Regions from separate parts of the Kluyvera sp. 1366 genome, predicted to be linked through region 1. Evidence: predicted binding sites of a transcription regulator. Region 1 holds the regulator's gene; each other region holds the start of a gene.

The links. Region 1 encodes PurR, which represses purine synthesis genes. Its sites were predicted from a motif close to CANGCAAACGTTTGCNTG; they were not measured.
Region 2: the regulator PurR is predicted to act here: its motif matches at 3,468-3,485, upstream of purL (phosphoribosylformylglycinamidine synthase).
Region 3: the regulator PurR is predicted to act here: its motif matches at 2,510-2,527, upstream of guaB (IMP dehydrogenase).

What each region holds. Positions count from the first base shown of each region.
Region 1 covers NZ_JBTRDW010000006.1:42,579-48,919, forward strand. The annotation lists gene rnt (ribonuclease T) at 1-585, shown strand, start outside; gene ACVLVH_RS14335 (Grx4 family monothiol glutaredoxin) at 621-956, opposite strand; gene ACVLVH_RS14340 (C40 family peptidase) at 1,321-2,112, shown strand; gene cydH (cytochrome bd-I oxidase subunit CydH) at 2,169-2,258, opposite strand; gene purR (HTH-type transcriptional repressor PurR) at 2,533-3,558, shown strand; gene punR (DNA-binding transcriptional activator PunR) at 3,555-4,466, opposite strand; gene punC (purine nucleoside transporter PunC) at 4,577-5,779, shown strand; gene cfa (cyclopropane fatty acyl phospholipid synthase) at 6,082-6,341, shown strand, end outside.
Region 2 covers NZ_JBTRDW010000003.1:442,889-449,229, forward strand. The annotation lists gene purL (phosphoribosylformylglycinamidine synthase) at 1-3,378, opposite strand, end outside; gene mltF (membrane-bound lytic murein transglycosylase MltF) at 3,649-5,106, shown strand; gene tadA (tRNA adenosine(34) deaminase TadA) at 5,103-5,597, opposite strand; gene yfhb (phosphatidylglycerophosphatase C) at 5,662-6,300, opposite strand.
Region 3 covers NZ_JBTRDW010000003.1:395,613-401,953, reverse strand. The annotation lists gene ACVLVH_RS08675 (M4 family metallopeptidase) at 1-995, opposite strand, end outside; gene xseA (exodeoxyribonuclease VII large subunit) at 1,045-2,418, opposite strand; gene guaB (IMP dehydrogenase) at 2,588-4,054, shown strand; gene guaA (glutamine-hydrolyzing GMP synthase) at 4,127-5,707, shown strand; gene ACVLVH_RS08655 (hypothetical protein) at 5,783-5,920, opposite strand; gene ACVLVH_RS08650 (DUF3750 domain-containing protein) at 5,877-6,341, shown strand, end outside.

The DNA of each region.
Region 1 (6,341 bases):
TTCAATGCACAAACCGATGCACTGCTGGAAATTGCAGCCACCACGCTGAAAATGGATGAAGACGGCTGGTTGCACCGCGATGAAACGCTGCACTTCCATGTGGAACCGTTTGAAGGCGCCATTCTGAATCCTGCGGCGCTGGCGTTTACCGGCATCGACCCCACCAATCCGCTGCGCGGTGCGGTAAGTGAATATGAAGCCCTGCACGCGATTTTTAAAATGGTGCGCAAAGGCACCAAAGATAGCGGCTGCAATCGCGCCATTATCGTGGCGCACAATGCCACTTTCGATCTCAACTTCGTGATGGCGGCCGCCGAGCGCGCCAGCCTGAAGCGCAATCCGTTCCACCCGTTTGCCACTTTTGATACCGCGGCACTGAGCGGTTTAGTGCTGGGGCAAACCGTGTTGGCGAAAGCCTGTAAAGCGGCGGGAATGGAGTTTGATAGCACGCAGGCGCATTCGGCGCTGTATGACACCGAGCAAACCGCGACGCTGTTCTGTGAGTTGGTAAACCGCTGGAAACGCCTGGGCGGCTGGCCGCTGGCTTTCAGTGAAGAATCCGCAGACGAGGCGTCTGCCGAGTAACTAAAGAAAAGGCCGACATGTGTCGGCCTTCTGCATTATTCCGCTTCTTTATACTTCTCAGCGGTCTCTTTCAGCAGTGGCTGAAGTTCACCGCGCTGGAACATCTCAACGATGATGTCGCAGCCGCCGACCAGTTCACCGTCGACCCACAGCTGCGGGAAGGTTGGCCAGTTAGCGTATTTCGGCATTTCAGCGCGAATATCCGGGTTCTGCAGAATATCCACGTAAGCGAAACGCTCGCCACACGCAGAAAGCGCCTGCACGGCTTGCGCCGAAAAACCACAGCTTGGCAGCTTTGGCGAACCTTTCATGTACAGCAGAATCGGGTTTTCTGCGATCTGACGCTGAATTTTTTCAACAGTACTCATTATTGCCTTCCTTAATCTTCTACTTCGTGTTTGTTTATTGTAGCGATTTCGCTCCCGGACTGAAAACGGGATTTTGCGTTTGCACTGGCTAATCGCCATGTTTGTTAAGTTAACGCATGACAAATAACATTTTCATATCATTAATTGGCATTAATAAATTAATAATTAGCAATAATTTCGCTGTGTTAACCAGCTGAAATCGCTCATTTTTGCTACAGAATCAATCTGGTAACATATTAATAGAAAAAGGCCTTACCTTTTGTAAAAAAAGTGGATTAGAATTGCCTCGGCGCTGGTCACTTGATCAGATTTCTCTCACTTTTCCGCAGTCTGCTTTGATTCAGCCTGCTTAACCTGTAACCGGATTATGCGTCTACTAATTACGCTTTTCATACTGGCTTTAGCCCAACTGTTCTTTAATGTGGCCGCTGCATCTCCGCATGCGCCCGTTAACGCCAGTTCGCTTAAAGCAGAGAAAAAGAGCGCACGTGAAGACGAGCGCCGCAAACGACGTCCGGTGAAGACCACCACCAAAAAATCGCGCCTGACTGCTGTTCAAAAATTCAAACTCAAAAAACAGAGCAAAACAGAAACCGCGCTGCACAAAACCACCAGCAAAAAATCCCCGTTAAAACTTTCTGCTAAGAAATACGGTCATCAACGTTTAGCGAAGAAAACGCCAGAGATCGCCGTCAATGATGAAGCCTTAGCGCTGACCGGCATCAAAATGAGTAAAGCGCACCGTCAGCGTTATCAAAAAGCGCGTGAAACGGCGATGACCAAATTAATGGGTCAACTCGGCAAACCTTATCAGTGGGGCGGCGCTTCGCCACACACCGGTTTCGATTGCAGCGGCCTGGTGTGGTACGCCTATAAAGATCTGGTGAAATTCAAACTGCCACGCACCGCCAATGAGATGTATCACCTGCGTGATGCGGCACCGATTAAGCGTGAAATGCTGGAGAAAGGCGATCTGGTGTTCTTCCGCATCAACAATCGCGGTACCGCCGACCATGTGGGCGTTTATCTTGGCAATGGCAAATTCATTCAGTCGCCGCGTACCGGCAAAGATATTCAGATTAGCGCATTGGGTGAGGATTACTGGCAGAAACACTATGTGGGCGCGCGTCGTATGATGACGCCAAAAACCATTCGCTAGCTGTTGCGCAACAGACATAAAAAAGCCGGATGCTGTTGTCAGCTCCGGCTTTTTTGTTAATGCATGATCGCGGTAAAGCTGAAGGCGATAATCATCAACAGTGCGCCAACAGTGGTCATTAGCGCCAGCTTCAGGTCGGTATTCATCACAACTCCTTAGTCACACAATTATTAGGGTTAAGACGATTTTCGCATAGCAATAGGCAAAAATCTCGTGTTATCCGCGCCAGCTTGCTAGAATCGCCGCCTTTCGTTGCGCAACAGATTTTGCGCAGGCTGTATTTACAGCGTGATGAAGTGATTTCGCCTGCTAGAACATACCGTTTTGCCCGCTTTTTTGGGCTGTAAAAGCATTAGCAGACGCAAACGTTTAACAATATACTTATCAGTAAGTTGCGATAAGCCCAGGAGCACCATTTTCATGGCAACAATTAAAGATGTCGCAAAACGCGCGGGTGTCTCAACCACCACGGTTTCGCATGTCATCAACAAAACGCGTTTCGTTGCGGAAGAGACGCGTAACGCCGTATGGGAAGCGATCAAAGAATTACATTACTCGCCAAGTGCCGTGGCGCGTAGTCTTAAAGTCAATCACACCAAAACCTTGGGTCTGCTGGCGACCTCCAGCGAAGCGCCCTACTTCGCTGAAATTATCGAAGCGGTGGAGAACCGCTGCTTCGAACGCGGCTATACGCTGATTCTCGGCAATGCTCACAACGATCTGCAAAAGCAGCGCGCTTACCTGTCGATGATGGCGCAAAAGCGCGTCGACGGCTTGCTGGTGATGTGTTCGGAATATCCAGACGATTTGCTGCAGATGCTGGAAGAGAACCGCAATATCCCCATGGTGGTGATGGATTGGGGCGCGTCACGCGGTGATTTCACCGATACCGTGCAGGACAATGCATTTCAGGGCGGCTATCTTGCCGGGCGTTATCTGATTGAACGTGGCCATCGCGATATCGGTGCCATTCCTGGCCAAATGGAGCGCAACACCGGCGGTGGACGTCATGCTGGCTTCCTGCAGGCAATGAACGAAGCGGGCATTACAGTGCGTCCGGAGTGGGTGGTTCAGGGCGACTTTGAGCCTGAATCGGGCTATCAGGCGATGCAACAGATCTTAAATCAGAAACAGCGTCCAACCGCGGTGTTCTGCGGTGGCGATATCATGGCGATGGGCGCGATTTGCGCTGCTGATGAGATGGGTTTGCGCGTACCGCAGGATATCTCGGTGATTGGCTACGATAACGTGCGCAACGCGCGCTATTTCACACCAGCGCTCACCACCGTGCACCAGCCGAAAGCTGAACTGGGCGAAAAAGCGCTGGAAATGCTGCTGGATCGCATCACCAGCAAGCGCGAAGATCCGCAAACTATCGAAGTCCAGCCAACGCTGATTGAACGTCGTTCGGTGGCGTACGGTCCGTTCCGCGACTACCGCCGCTAAGCCGACACTTCGCTGAGCCATTCGTGGTTCAGCGTTTCCGCATCCCCGAGATAAGCCAGTAACCACGCCAGCGCCGGTGACGCGCGCTGTTCTGACCAGCTAACGCAGCACGGACTGTCCGGAAACGCCTGCGGTAGCGCCAGCTCGACCAGTTTTTGGCTGTCCAGCAGTGGACGCGCCAAATGGCCAGGCACCATGCCGACGCACAATCCTGCCAGCAAACAATCCATCCCGGTTTCCCACTCTGGCACCACCAACCGCCGCTGATTATCCAGCGTCCATGTCATACGGCGCGGTAACGCACGCGAGGTATCTTCCAGCACCAGCGATGGCCACGCCCGCAAGGTTTCATCATCCAGCTCCTTGCTGTTAACCAGCGGATGATCAGGGCTCACCACACAACGCCAGTTCAGCGCGCCCATATCCTGAAAGGCAAAACGTCCGCCCACCGGAATGGCCTGGGTTGCGCCAATCGCCACATCCACCCGACCATCAGCCAACGCATCCCACACGCCGTTGAACACTTCGTAGCTGATAATCAGCTCCATATCGGGAAAATGGCGATAGAAGTCCTTCACTAACTGTCGCGTGCGCTGCGGTTTTACAATGCAGTCAACCGCGATGCTCAACTCGCCGCGCCAGCCATTTGCCAGTTGCTGACACTGTCGGCGAGTGGCCAGCATTTTTTTGATAACAGATCGGCCTTCCCGCACAAAATGCTCGCCCGCCGCTGTCATCACCACTTCCCGATGCTGGCGCTCAAACAGCGGCACCGCCAGCCAGGTTTCCAGCTGGCGCACAGTATAACTGACGGCAGAGGGCACGCGATGCAGTTCCTGCGCTGCCGCGCTAAAACTGCCGGTGCGCGCTACTGCATCCACCACTTCAAGCGCATATTCTGACCACATAAATTTGCCTTCAAAAATTTTAACAGCACCATGCAAATATTAGCGTTTCACAAAGCGCGCCGCATCCTTTTACACTCCCCGGCGTTCACCCTGCCCAAAAGAGAATCAACATGTTGTCATCTAAAGCATTTATGCCTTATCTCGCCGTGCTCAGCATGCTCGGCTTTCTTGCCACGGATATGTATTTGCCCGCCTTTGGCGATATGCAGCGTGATTTTGCTAGCGCACCCGGCACCATCAGCGCCAGCCTGAGTCTGTTTCTCGGCGGTTTTGCCTGTGCCCAGGTATTTTGGGGACCGCTATCAGATCGTTATGGACGTAAGCCGATTTTGCTGGCGGGCCTTGCCATCTTCGCCCTCGGTTGTCTGGGAATGCTGTGGGTGACCGATGTCCGCCTGATGCTGGCGCTGCGTTTTATGCAGGCGATTGGCGTGTGTGCGGCTGCCGTAAGCTGGCAGGCGCTGGTGGTGGATCACTATCCAAAAGCGAAAGCCAATAAAGTGTTTGCAACGATTATGCCGCTGGTTGCGCTGTCGCCGGCGCTGGCACCGCTGCTCGGCGCCTGGCTGATCGGCCACTTCCACTGGCGCAGCATCTTTATCACGCTGACGCTGGTTGCCGTAGTGTTGCTGATCGGTACGCTGCAATTAACCTCGCCTAAGCGCGAGAAAGTTGCCTCAGGCAAACAACCCGGCTGGTTGACTTTGCTGGGTACCCGCGTCTACAGCGGTAACGTCTTAATCTATTCGGCATGTTCGGCGAGCTTTTTCGCGTGGCTGACGGGCTCACCTTTCATTCTCGCCGCAGCTGGCCTGACGCCGGGTGATATTGGCCTGAGCTATATTCCGCAGACCATTGCGTTTCTGATTGGCGGCTTTGGCTGCCGCACGCTGTTAAATCGTTATCAGGGCGCGCAACTGCTGCCGTGGTTGCTGGTGCTGTACAGTCTGAGCATCCTAAGTCTGTTTGTCATCGCCCTGATGCCTTCAGCGCCGCTGTTTGTGCTGCTGATGCCCTTCTGCGGCATGGCGCTGGCCAATGGCGCGATCTATCCGATTGTGGTGGCCAGCGCATTAGCGCCCTTCCCGCACGCCACCGGTAAAGCGGCAGGATTACAGAATTTATTCCAGTTAGGATTGTGCTTTGTCGCCAGCCTGCTGGTCTCCGCCGGCCTTGAGCAGGCGCTGTTCAACACCACATTAGTGATGGTGGCCACCGTGGTACTGGCGTGGGTGGGCTTTGTCTGCCAGCGATCGGCAAACGCACAAAGTGATATTGCCCACAATTCCCGTCCCTGCGAAGATAATCTCTAAGCCAACGCTTTTCGTTAGCAAACTAACGATAACCCGTTGAATATTGACCCACGTGAGCATATACTCAGTGGGTCAGTAATTCTGTATTAAATCAATAATATAAATGTAATACCTTTAGCGACTCTGTCGCGGGATGGCGTCTGCACGATACTCCAGTGCGGCGTCCAACTTTTCTATTCAAATTCATGCCTCTGTAAAACGTCGGATTTCTGGCGCACGGATTTTCCGTGAGTTCTCTCACAGGTCTTGGGAAATTGGCTATTCTTTTTCTCAGGTTCAGATCGGAAGGTGATGGAGAAGCTATGAGTTCATCTGTTATAGAAGAATTGAGCCTTGAAGAAAACCACTGGTTTCGGATCGTCAATGAACTGCTAGAGCGTGCTGATATTGCAGTTAATGGCACTCGTCCCTGGGATATTCAGGTAAAGCATCCAGATTTTTTTAAACGCGTGCTCGAGGAAGGATCGCTCGGATTAGGTGAAAGTTACATGGATGGTTGGTGGGAGTGCGAACAGCTTGATATGTTCTTCCATCGCGTTTTAAAACACCATCTGGATAAACA
Region 2 (6,341 bases), on a different contig from region 1:
ATGGAAGAAGTTTTCGAACTCATCACGCACGCGACCGTTGAACAGGATGGATTTCGCCCAGCCTTCACCCGCGCCCAGCACGTCACCGTACGAGAAGCCACCGCAGGCGACCAGCGCCTGGAACTCTTCCAGACCGCGACGGCCCGCCAGCAGATCGCTCATATGCACGTCAACTGCAGTAAAGCCCGCACGATGGAAGGCGGCGGCCATCTCTACGTGTGAGTTAACGCCCTGCTCACGCAGCACTGCCACACGCGGACGTGCGCCCGTCGCAATCATCGGTGCCGCAACATCTTCTTCTGGCTTGAAGGTCAGATGGACGTTCAGACCTGGGTCGTTATCGTCTTTCTTAGCTTCATGCTCCTGGTCGGCACAGGCTGGGTTATCACGCAGACGCTGCATCTGCCAGGTGGTTTCTGCCCACCAGGTACGCAGCGTGCTACGGCTTTCGCTGTACACCGCGCTGTCGCCAGAGCGGATCACGAAGCGATCGCCTGGCAGGGCTTTACCAATCACGTGCAGGTTAGCGCTCAGACCGTGGTCAGCGAACACCTTCTCGACGGCTGCATGATCCGCTGCGTTGATCTGCAGCACCGCGCCCAGCTCTTCGGTGAACAATGCGGCTAACGCATCGCTGCCCAACGCGGCAATATCGGCTTCGATACCGCAGTGACCGGTGAAGGCCATCTCCGCCAGCGTGACCAGCAGGCCGCCGTCAGAACGGTCGTGGTAAGCCAGCAGTTTCTGCTCGGCCACCAGCGCCTGAATGGCGTTGAAGAAGCCCGCCAGCTGCGTAGCATCACGCACGTCGGCAGGCTTATCGCCCAGCTGACGATAAACCTGCGACAGCGCAGTCGCGCCAAGGGTGTTCGCGCCGTTGCCGAGATCCACCAGCAGCAGCAGGTTGTCTTGATCCGCCTGCAGCTGCGGCGTCACGGTGCGACGCACATCTTCCACGCGCGCAAAGGCGGTGATCACCAGCGACAGCGGCGAGGTCATTTCGCGCTGCTCAGTACCTTGCTGCCAGCGGGTTTTCATCGACATCGAGTCTTTGCCCACCGGAATGGTGATACCCAGCGCGGGACACAACTCTTCGCCGACCGCTTTAACCGCCGCGTACAAGCCCGCGTCTTCGCCTGGATGACCGGCGGCGGCCATCCAGTTCGCAGAGAGCTTAACGCGTTGCAGCGAACCAATGGAGGTTGCGGCGATGTTGGTCAGCGCTTCACCGACGGCGAGGCGACCTGAAGCCGCGAAGTCGAGCAATGCGACGGGTGCACGTTCACCAAGCGAGAAGGCTTCACCGTGATAGCTATCGAGGCTGGCGGTGGTGACGGCGCAGTTCGCGACCGGAATCTGCCACGGTCCTACCATCTGATCGCGCGCCACCATGCCGGTTACGCTGCGGTCACCAATGGTGATCAGGAAGGTTTTTTCCGCCACGGTCGGCAGGTGCAGCACGCGATTCACCGCATCCGCTACGCTAATCCCGTCACGCTGCAGCGCTTCGCCGTTGGCCTGCTGGCTGGCAACATCACGCGTCATCTTCGGTGTTTTGCCCAGCAGTACGTCGAGCGGCATGTCGATTGGCTTGTTGTCGAAATGGCTGTCGGCGAGGTTCAGATGCAGCTCTTCGGTGGCTTCACCGATGACCGCATAAGGCGCGCGTTCACGCTGACACAGCTCGTCAAACAGCGCCAGTTTCTCCGGCGCGACCGCCAGCACATAACGTTCCTGCGACTCGTTACACCATACTTCCAGCGGACTCATGCCTGGCTCATCGCTTAGGATGTCGCGCAGGTTGAAGTTACCGCCACGATTACCGTCGCTCACCAGCTCTGGCATGGCGTTCGAAAGGCCGCCCGCGCCGACGTCGTGGATGAACAGAATCGGGTTGGCTTCGCCCAGCTGCCAGCAGCGGTCGATCACTTCCTGGCAACGACGTTCCATCTCTGGGTTGTCGCGCTGTACTGACGCAAAGTCGAGATCGGCATCCGATTGGCCTGATGCCATTGACGATGCCGCGCCACCACCCAGACCGATGTTCATAGCCGGGCCACCCAGCACGATCAGCTTGGCGCCGACCACGATCTCGCCTTTCTGCACGTGATCGGCACGGATGTTACCGATGCCGCCCGCTAGCATGATGGGCTTGTGATAGCCGCGCAGCTCCACGCCATTGTGGCTGTTGACGCGCTCTTCGTAGGTACGGAAGTAGCCGTTGAGGGCTGGACGACCAAATTCGTTGTTGAACGCCGCGCCGCCCAGTGGACCTTCGGTCATGATATCCAGCGCGGTGACGATGCGATCCGGCTTACCGAAATCCTCTTCCCACGGCTGTTCAAAGCCTGGAATACGCAGGTTCGATACCGAGAAACCGACCAGACCGGCTTTGGGCTTCGCGCCACGTCCGGTTGCGCCTTCATCACGGATTTCGCCACCAGAACCGGTCGCGGCACCCGGCCATGGTGAAATGGCGGTTGGGTGGTTATGGGTTTCGACTTTCATCAGGATATGTGCGGCTTCCTGATGGAATTCATATTCGCCCTTCTGCGCATCGGCGTAGAAGCGGCCAACCTCAGAACCTTCCATTACCGCAGCGTTGTCTTTATAGGCAGACAGCACGTGCTCAGGATTGTGTTCAAAGGTGTTTTTAATCATTTTAAATAGCGACTTCGGCTGCTTTTCGCCGTCGATAATCCAGTCGGCATTGAAGATCTTGTGACGACAGTGCTCGGAGTTTGCCTGCGCAAACATGTAAAGCTCGATGTCGTTTGGATTGCGGCCCAGCTTAGTAAAGGCATCAAGCAGGTAATCGATCTCATCATCAGCCAGCGCCAGGCCCAGCGTGGTGTTGGCCTGCTCCAGCGCGCGGCGGCCTGCGCCCAGCACGTCAACGCTTTTCAGCGGCTGCGGCTGATGGTGAGCAAACAGCTGCTGCGCATCGTTGAGATCAGCGAACACCGTTTCCATCATGCGGTCATGCAGCAGGCTCGCCAGCTGCTGCCACTGTGCTTCCGTCAGCTCAGGTGCCTGCACATAGAAGGCCATACCGCGCTCAAGACGCAATACCTGTGGCAGATCGCAGTTATGGGCGATGTCGGTGGCTTTCGATGACCACGGTGAGATGGTGCCGGGACGCGGCGTTACCAGCAACAGACGCCCTTGTGGCGCGTGTTCGGCGAGAGAAGGACCGTATTTCAGCAGGCGTTGCAGGCGGGCTTGCTCATCCGCGCTGAGCGGTGCACTAACATCGGCAAAATGGACGTACTCGGCGTAAATATCACTCACCGGAAGGTGAGCGTCCTGAAAGCGGGTCAGCAGTTTGTTTACACGAAATGCCGACAGAGCGGGCGAACCACGCAGAATTTCCATCATTAAAGATCTCTCGTCTTTGAAGTGCCGGGCGACGCTTCATTGGGCGCAACAGGGGAAAACGGGCGGTATTATAGAGAAACAGCTCGGGTTACGAAACCGTTTGCGCATAAATTCTGGCGCCTGGCGTTTGGCTGAATTTTGCACAATTCTTGCTATAAAAGTTGCCCTGCCCCTTTTTGTTGCGCAAAATGCCCCTCGCTCTGGGAGTTAAAACAACATAAATACTGCCTTTAAAAGACAGAGGCCTGTGAGCCATTACGAGACAACTATTTGAAACGCCTAAAAATAAACTATCTGTTTATCGGTCTGATCACCGTGCTACTTGCGCTAGCATTGTGGCCTTCAATCCCGTGGTACGGGGGCGGAACAGACGCGCTATCACAGATCAAATCACGCGGAGTGCTGCGCATCAGTACCGTTAACTCTCCGCTGACTTACTACACCATTAACAATGCACCAGCCGGTATGGATTACGAGCTGGCGAAGCGCTTCGCCGATTACCTTGGCGTAAAACTGGAAGTTGAGGTGCGTCCTAATCTCGGCGATCTGTTTGACGACCTCGATGACGGTAAAGCGGATTTGCTGGCGGCCGGCTTGATCTACAACAGCGAGCGCCTCGCACACTACCAAAGTGGCCCGAGCTACTATTCGGTGTCCCAGCAGCTGGTGTACCGCATCGATAAGCCTCGTCCGAAGAATCTCGGCGATCTCAAAGGCCGCCTGATTGTGCAGTCCGGTTCGGCATATCTGTCAACTTTACGTTCCGCCAAAGCTGACAGCTATCCCGATCTCGACTGGGCGATCTCCACCGATCAGGGTCAGAAAGCGCTGCTTGAAGCGGTTGCTGACGGCAAACTCGATTACACGGTGGGCGATTCGGTCACCATCGGCCTGCTGCAGCGCATTCATCCGCAGCTGGCGGTGGCGTTTGATGTGACTGACGAAGAGCCGGTCACCTGGTATTTACCGCGTAACGAAGACGACAGCCTGAGTGCGGCGATGCTCGACTTCTACAGCCAGATGGGCGAGGAAGGCACGATGGCGCGGCTGGAAGAGAAGTATCTCGGCCACGTTGGCACCTTCGATTACGTTGATACCCGCACCTTCCTGCGCGCCATTGATAACACGCTGCCGGATATCAAACCGCTGTTTGAGAAATATTCCGCCAGCATGGATTGGCGTTTACTGGCGGCGATCTCTTATCAGGAGTCGCACTGGAATCCGCAGGCCACATCGCCAACCGGCGTGCGCGGCATGATGATGTTGACGCGTAATACCGCCGACAGCCTTGACGTCAACGATCGCCTCGATCCCGAACAGAGCATTCGCGGCGGCAGCGAATATCTCAAGCGCATGATGGAGAAAGTCCCGGAAACGATTCCTGAAGATGAACGTATCTGGTTCGCGCTGGCGGCATATAACATGGGCTATGCGCACATGCTGGACGTACGCAAGCTGACGGCGAAACAGGGCGGCAATCCCGACAGCTGGGCCGACGTGAAGCTGCGTTTGCCGATGTTGAGCCAGAAGCGCTATTACACGCAAACCACCTACGGCTACGCGCGCGGCCACGAAGCTTATAACTACGTGGAGAATATCCGTAAATATCAGATCAGTTTGGTAGGATATTTGCAGGAACAGGAGAAGCGTTTAGCGCAGCAGTCGGCACTGGAAGCGGAGTTAGGCGCCGGTTACCCGGCGGTCGAACCGAAAATTGCGATGAATTAACCGGTGCGCTGCGCCTGACGCAGCGCCTTCTTCTGCTCGCGACGCATGCGGAAAAAGTCACTCAGCATCCCGGCACACTCTTCCGCCAGCACACCGCAATCAATCTGAATTTGGTGATTCATGCCGGGATGACCAATCACATCCAGCAGTGAACCGGCCGCGCCGGTTTTCTCATCTTTAGCGCCGTACACCAGCCGCGTGATGCGGCCATGCACCATCGCACCGGCGCACATCACGCAGGGTTCCAGCGTGACGTACAGCGTGGTATCCAGCAGACGATAGTTTTCCAGTACTTTGCCGCCCTGACGCAGCGCCATAATCTCGGCATGTGCGGTGGGATCGTGCTGACCAATCGGCCGGTTCCAGCCCTCGCCAATCACCTTGTCGCCCTGCACCAGCACCGCACCAACCGGCACTTCGCCCTGCTCCCACGCGCGCTTCGCCAGTTCCAGCGCATAACGCATCCAATATTCATCAGTTTGTGGGTTCACCGGGCAACTCCTGCGGGCAATAAAGGCGGCGCATTATAGCGATGCTGCTGCCGGAATCGAAGCGTTATTCCAGCTGTTGCAGCTCACCGCGCGGCGTGACGCGCCAGCGGTGCTGACAGAAGAACAGCAGCGGGTTGTCCTGTTTGCTGTCGCTGTAGCCGCTATACAGTTGCAGCGGCGTGCCGATTTTCTCCTCCAGCTGTGCCACCTTTTCATGGCCGAGGCAGCGCATCGACAGCAAACGTCCGCCGCGGCCCGGTTTCATCTGGCTGGCAATCAGCTGTACGCGCGGCAGGAAGGCCGAGTCGAAATAGACTTGCTCCACCAGCGACTGCGGCGAACCGGTAATCAGCCAGACATCGGCATCGCTGCTGCTGAGATAGTCGGTGAGCCGCTGCTGCACCACCGGAAACGCAGTAACACGCTGGCGGAACCACTCAGCGAATTCCGCCTCACGCTGGCGCAGACGTTTTTCGCTGTGGCCAAAGGTAATCGCCCACAGTAACAAACTCATTGGCCAGCGTGCGGCGCGGCCTTTGATCAGCATGCCAAGACCAATCACCGGTAACAGCGGCACCACCAGCAGCAGATTGATCGGCTGACGTCGCAGCAGATAGCGCATAAAGGTGCCAAACATGTCTTGCTGATGCAGCGTGCCATCGAGATCGAAAAACACCACGCGTCGTTGTGTACCCTTTGTCAAACAGCACTCCTTCTCTATCCTTCGTGGTTTCTGCACTACAG
Region 3 (6,341 bases), on a different contig from region 1:
TGCCAGGCGGATTGAATCTTTTCCGCCACTGAGCTGTTGAATCGTTGATTGGCGTGCTGCACGGTAAAGCGCGCAAAGGTGCTGAAATCGGCATCCTGCGGCAGCGTTTTGTCGCACAGCGTGTCGTACCAGGCTTGACCGGCCTGTTCCCACGCAAAGCCGCCCAGCGCTTTAGCGGCGAGGTAAAAGGCGCGATTGGGAATGCCGGAATTGAGGTGCACGCCGCCGTTGTCGTCACGCGTTTCGATGTAGTGCGCCATATCGGCCGGTTGCGGATCTTTACCCAGCACCGGATCATCGTAAGCCGTTCCCGGTGACGACATCGAGCGCAATCCGCGCCCGTTGATGCCCTGCGCCAGTAAACCTTCGCCGATAATCCAGTCGGCCTGATCGGCGCTCTGCTTGAGGTGAAATTGCTTCACCAGCGAACCAAACACGTCAGACATCGATTCATTCAGCGCGCCTGCCTGCTGGAAATAGATCAATCCCGCTTCGGTTTCTGTCACGCCGTGCGTCAGCTCGTGCGCCACCACATCCAGCGCGATAGTGAAGCGATTGAAAATCTCGCCGTCACCGTCACCAAACACCATCTGCTGCCCGTTCCAGAAGGCGTTCTGATACTCCTTGCCGTAATGCACGGTGCCATCGAGCTTGAGGCCTTTATTGTCCAGCGAGTTGCGTTGGTAGATTTGCCAGAAGAAATCGTAGGTAATGCCGAGATAGTTCCAGGCTTCTTCGGCTGCAACATCACCATTTCCCGGCTGGCCTTCTTCGCGCACCAACGTGCCGGGCAGATTTTGCGTTCCTTCGGCGTCATAGATAGCACGCAGCACCGTGCCTGGCTGAGCGGTGGCGGTGCTTGCTGGTTTAGCGTTATGTTCGCCCATCAAGTGCTGGACGTGGGTGAGGGTGCGGCGCGCGTAGTCTTGTTGCGCGCCGGAGCAGTTATCAATGATATTGCGCAGAATGTAGGGAGGAATAACGCTGTAAGACATAAAAAAACTCCTGGCCGTTTAGGTACATGCCAGAAGTATAGTTTTCCCGCTATGAACGCGCTTTGCGGCTCCGGGATTTCTGCGGTTCGAGTGCGGTAACCTGGCTTTCCACCCAGCCATCGTCCAGCCGGGTGCGCAGCAAGTCGCCTTTGCTCAGCTGTTGGGTTTTCTTCACCACCTGACCTTGGGTGTCGGTGGTTACGCTGAAGCCACGCGCCAGCGTCGCCAGCGGGCTCACGCCTTCCAGCTGTGCCGCCAGCGTGCCAAAGCGCTGACGATTGTGATTGAGCTGCTTCTCCATGCCCTGCTGTAAGCGATAGTGCCATTGCTGGAGCTGCTGCTGAGCGCGCAGAATACGTCCCTGCGGCTGCTGGGCGTTAAGGCGTTGCAGCAGGCGATCCTGCTGACGATTGGCCACACGCATGCGCTGGTCCATTGCTTCACCGAGACGGCGCTGCAGCTGTAAGAGCGCGGTTTGCTGGCGTGCCAGACGCAGCTGTGGATGCTGCTGCTGCAAGCGGTGCTGAATGCGCGTGAAGCGACGCTGCTGCTGAGCCAGATAGAAATCCATCGCCATCTCCATGCGCTGCTGCTGCGACTGCAAACGACGCAACAGTTCAAGCTGATTACGGCTCACCAGTTCTGCCGCAGCAGACGGCGTCGGCGCACGTAAATCCGCTACGAAGTCAGCGATAGTGACATCGGTTTCATGCCCAACGGCGCTGACAATCGGCAGGCGGCTGGCAAAAATCGCCCGCGCCACGCGCTCGTCATTGAAGCTCCACAAATCTTCCAGCGAACCGCCGCCACGACCGACAATCAGCACATCACACTCATCGCGCTGGTTAGCCAGCTCAATGGCACGCACAATGCCAGCCGGCGCATCCACACCTTGCACCGCGGTGGGATAGATAATCACCGGCAGTGAAGGATCGCGTCGATGCAGCACGCGCAGCACGTCGTGCAGCGCCGCGCCGGTGGCGGAGGTAATCACGCCCACCTGACGCGCCGGATCCGGCAGCGGCTGTTTGAACTGTTGATCGAATAAGCCTTCCGCGGCTAAACGCGCTTTCAGCTGCTCGAATTGCTGCTGCAGCAAGCCTTCACCGGCCGGATGCATGCTTTCGATAATCAGCTGATAATCGCCGCGCGGCTCATACAGCGTGATGCTGGCGCGCACTAACACTTGCTGGCCATGTTGCGGACGGAAGGTGACGCGACGATTGCTGTTGCGGAACATCGCGCAGCGCACTTGTGCGCCATCATCCTTCAACGTGAAGTACCAATGACCGGAAGAGGGCTGAGTGAAATTTGAAATTTCAGCGCTGAGCCACACCAGGCCCATCTCATTTTCCAGCAGTTGGCGCACCGTGGTGTTCAGGCGGCTGACGGTAAAAATATTGGCGGTTGGCGGTAGCGACATGTGATGTAGATCAAATTTTAAATCAGAGGGTTAATCAACTGATACTACATTGCTTGCCCTGAGGATCAAGACATTTTCTGAAAAAACACTGGAGGCAATCGGTTTCGGCCTGTATAATGCCGCGGCAATATTTTATCTGTTTTAATCGCCCCCAGGTGGAGATATTGCAATGTTAAGAATCGCTAAAGAAGCCCTCACATTTGACGACGTTCTGCTCGTTCCCGCTCACTCCACTGTCTTACCGAACACCGCTGATCTCAGCACTCAGCTGACGAAAAACATCCGTCTGAACATCCCCATGCTCTCCGCTGCAATGGACACCGTGACCGAAGCCGGTCTGGCAATTGCGCTGGCGCAGGAAGGTGGTTTGGGCTTTATTCACAAAAACATGTCAATTGAGCGCCAGGCGGATGAAGTTCGTAAGGTGAAAAAACACGAAAGCGGCGTCGTTACCGATCCACAAACCGTGCTGCCAACTACCGCGCTGGCGGCGGTGAAAGAGCTGACCGAACGTAACGGCTTCGCCGGCTACCCGGTCGTGAACACCGACAACGAGCTGGTGGGCATCATCACGGGCCGTGACGTGCGTTTTGTTACCGACCTGACCTTACCAGTTTCCGCAGTGATGACCCCTAAAGAGCGCCTGGTAACGGTGAAAGAGGGTGAAGCACGCGAAGTTGTGCTGCACAAAATGCATGAAAAACGTGTTGAGAAAGCGCTGGTTGTTGATGACAGCTTCCACCTGCTGGGCATGATCACCGTTAAAGACTTCCAAAAAGCCGAACGTAAACCTAACGCGTGTAAAGATGCGGAAGGCCGTCTGCGCGTAGGCGCTGCGGTTGGTGCCGGTGCGGGCAATGAAGAGCGCGTTGATGCGCTGGTTGCTGCCGGTGTTGACGTGCTGCTAATTGACTCATCACACGGTCACTCTGAAGGCGTGCTGCAGCGTATTCGTGAAACCCGTGCAAAATATCCGAACCTGGAAATCATCGGCGGCAACGTTGCCACCGGCGCAGGCGCATTGGCGTTGGCGCAGGCCGGCGTGAGCGCGGTGAAAGTGGGGATCGGTCCTGGCTCAATCTGTACCACGCGTATCGTCACTGGTGTTGGCGTGCCACAGATCACCGCGGTTTCTGATGCGGTTGCCGCGCTGGAAGGCACCGGCATTCCGGTTATCGCTGATGGCGGCATCCGCTTCTCTGGCGACATCGCTAAAGCGATTGCAGCAGGCGCAGCGGCCGTCATGGTCGGTTCTATGCTGGCTGGTACCGAAGAGTCTCCGGGCGAAATCGAGCTGTATCAAGGCCGTTCGTTCAAGTCTTATCGCGGTATGGGTTCACTGGGCGCGATGTCCAAAGGCTCTTCAGATCGTTACTTCCAGAGCGATAACGCCGCTGACAAACTGGTACCGGAAGGTATCGAAGGCCGCGTTGCCTACAAAGGCCGCCTGAAAGAGATCGTGCACCAGCAAATGGGCGGCTTGCGCTCTTGCATGGGCCTGACGGGTTGCCAGACCATTGACGATCTGCGCACCAAAGCGGAGTTTGTGCGTATCAGCGGCGCGGGCATCAATGAAAGCCACGTGCATGACGTGACCATCACCAAAGAGTCACCAAACTACCGCATGGGTTCATAATCCCGTAAAATTTAGCGCCCGGCACCCGCCGGGCGCTTTTATTATTAAGTCCATCCCAATGGAAACGCCTCAATGACGACTGAAAATATTCATAAACATCGCATTTTGATCCTCGATTTTGGTTCTCAGTATACGCAGCTGGTTGCGCGCCGCGTGCGCGAGCTGGGTGTCTACTGCGAACTCTGGGCGTGGGATGTCACCGAAGAGCAAATTCGCCAGTTTAACCCGAACGGCATCATTCTCTCTGGCGGTCCGGAGAGCACCACCGAGCTGAACAGCCCGCGTGCGCCGGAATACGTGTTTAACGCGGGTGTGCCAGTGTTGGGCGTCTGCTACGGCATGCAGACCATGGCGATGCAGTTGGGCGGCAAGGTTGAGGGCTCTAACGAGCGCGAATTTGGTTATGCGCAGGTTGAAGTGCTGACTCAGAGCGCGCTGGTGCGTGACATCGAAGATGCGATTAGCGCAGCAGGTAAACCGCTGCTGGACGTTTGGATGAGCCACGGCGACAAAGTCACCGCCATCCCAGCCGGTTTCGAAACCGTTGCCAGCACCGAAACCTGTCCGTTTGCCATCATGGCTAACGAAGAGAAGAAATTCTACGGCGTGCAGTTCCACCCGGAAGTGACGCACACGCGTCAGGGCCTGCGCATGCTTGAGCGTTTCATTCGTGACATCTGCGGCTGTGAAGCGCTGTGGACACCAGCCAAAATCATCGAAGATGCGGTTGAGCGTATTCGTCAGCAGGTTGGCGATGACAAAGTGATTCTCGGTCTGTCTGGCGGCGTGGACTCTTCTGTGACCGCGATGCTGCTGCATCGCGCCATCGGCGAGCGTCTGACCTGCGTGTTCGTGGATAACGGCCTGCTGCGTCTGAATGAAGCTGAGCAGGTGCTGGAAATGTTCGGTGACCACTTCGGTCTGAACATCGTGCACGTTGCGGCAGAAGCGCGCTTCCTTGATGCGCTGGCGGGCGAGAACGATCCCGAAGCCAAACGTAAAATCATCGGCCGCGTATTCGTAGAGGTGTTTGACGAGCAGGCGCTGCGTCTGGAAGACGTGAAGTGGCTGGCACAAGGCACCATCTATCCTGACGTGATCGAATCGGCGGCTTCTGCCACCGGTAAAGCGCACGTGATCAAATCGCACCACAACGTGGGCGGTTTGCCGAAAGAGATGAAGATGGGCCTGGTTGAGCCGCTGAAAGAGCTGTTCAAAGACGAAGTGCGTAAAATCGGTCTGGAACTCGGCCTGCCGTACGACATGCTGTATCGTCATCCGTTCCCAGGTCCAGGTTTGGGCGTGCGCGTGCTGGGCGAAGTGAAGAAAGAGTACTGCGACCTGCTGCGCCGTGCAGACGCCATCTTCATCGAAGAGCTGCATAAAGCTGACCTGTACAACAAAGTCAGCCAGGCGTTCACCGTGTTCCTGCCAGTACGTTCTGTTGGCGTGATGGGCGATGGTCGTAAATATGATTGGGTAGTTTCACTGCGTGCGGTGGAAACCATCGACTTCATGACAGCGCACTGGGCGCACCTGCCGTACGATTTCCTCGGCCGCGTCTCTAACCGCATCATCAACGAAGTTAACGGCATTTCCCGCGTGGTTTATGATATTTCAGGTAAACCACCTGCGACGATTGAGTGGGAATAAATCCTGCTTTGATCACTGCGTAAAAACGAAGCCCGCTTAATTGCGGGCTTTTTTTTCAAACCTTCTGATGGCAAATCATGCGGCTAAATGTATCGCATAGTTCGTGAATACAAATCCCACCGTTTCGATGCAAGATAGCGGTTGATTTTTACTCATCAGGATGCCGTCGATGTTGCCTTTTAAAGCCGTACTGATCTCTTTTCTTTGCATCATCTTGCTTTCCTTAGGCGCGAGCTTGGCGCAGGCAACGCGAAGCGGTGAGCTCACCTCTGAACGCGGTGGCTGGGCATCCGCAAGGCGCGATTCGGCCGGTATCGCACCGGATCCGCAGCGTTATGCGGCAGAAGCTATCGTGCAGGTTTATGCTGCGCCGACTTATGGCTGGAAGGGCGCGGTGGCGGTACATCCGTGGATTATCTTCAAACGCGCCGGTGAAACCCGCTATAACCGTTACGAAGTGATTAGCTGGGGCAGCGGCGATAAAGTGCGTCGTAATAGCAATCTTCCTGATGGTTACTGGTACGGTGCGAAGCCGCGTCTGCTGGTTGACCATCGCGGCAGTAGCGCAGAAGCGATGATTCCGCAGATCGAAGCGGCCATTAAATCCTATCCCTGGCCGACCACGTATCACGCC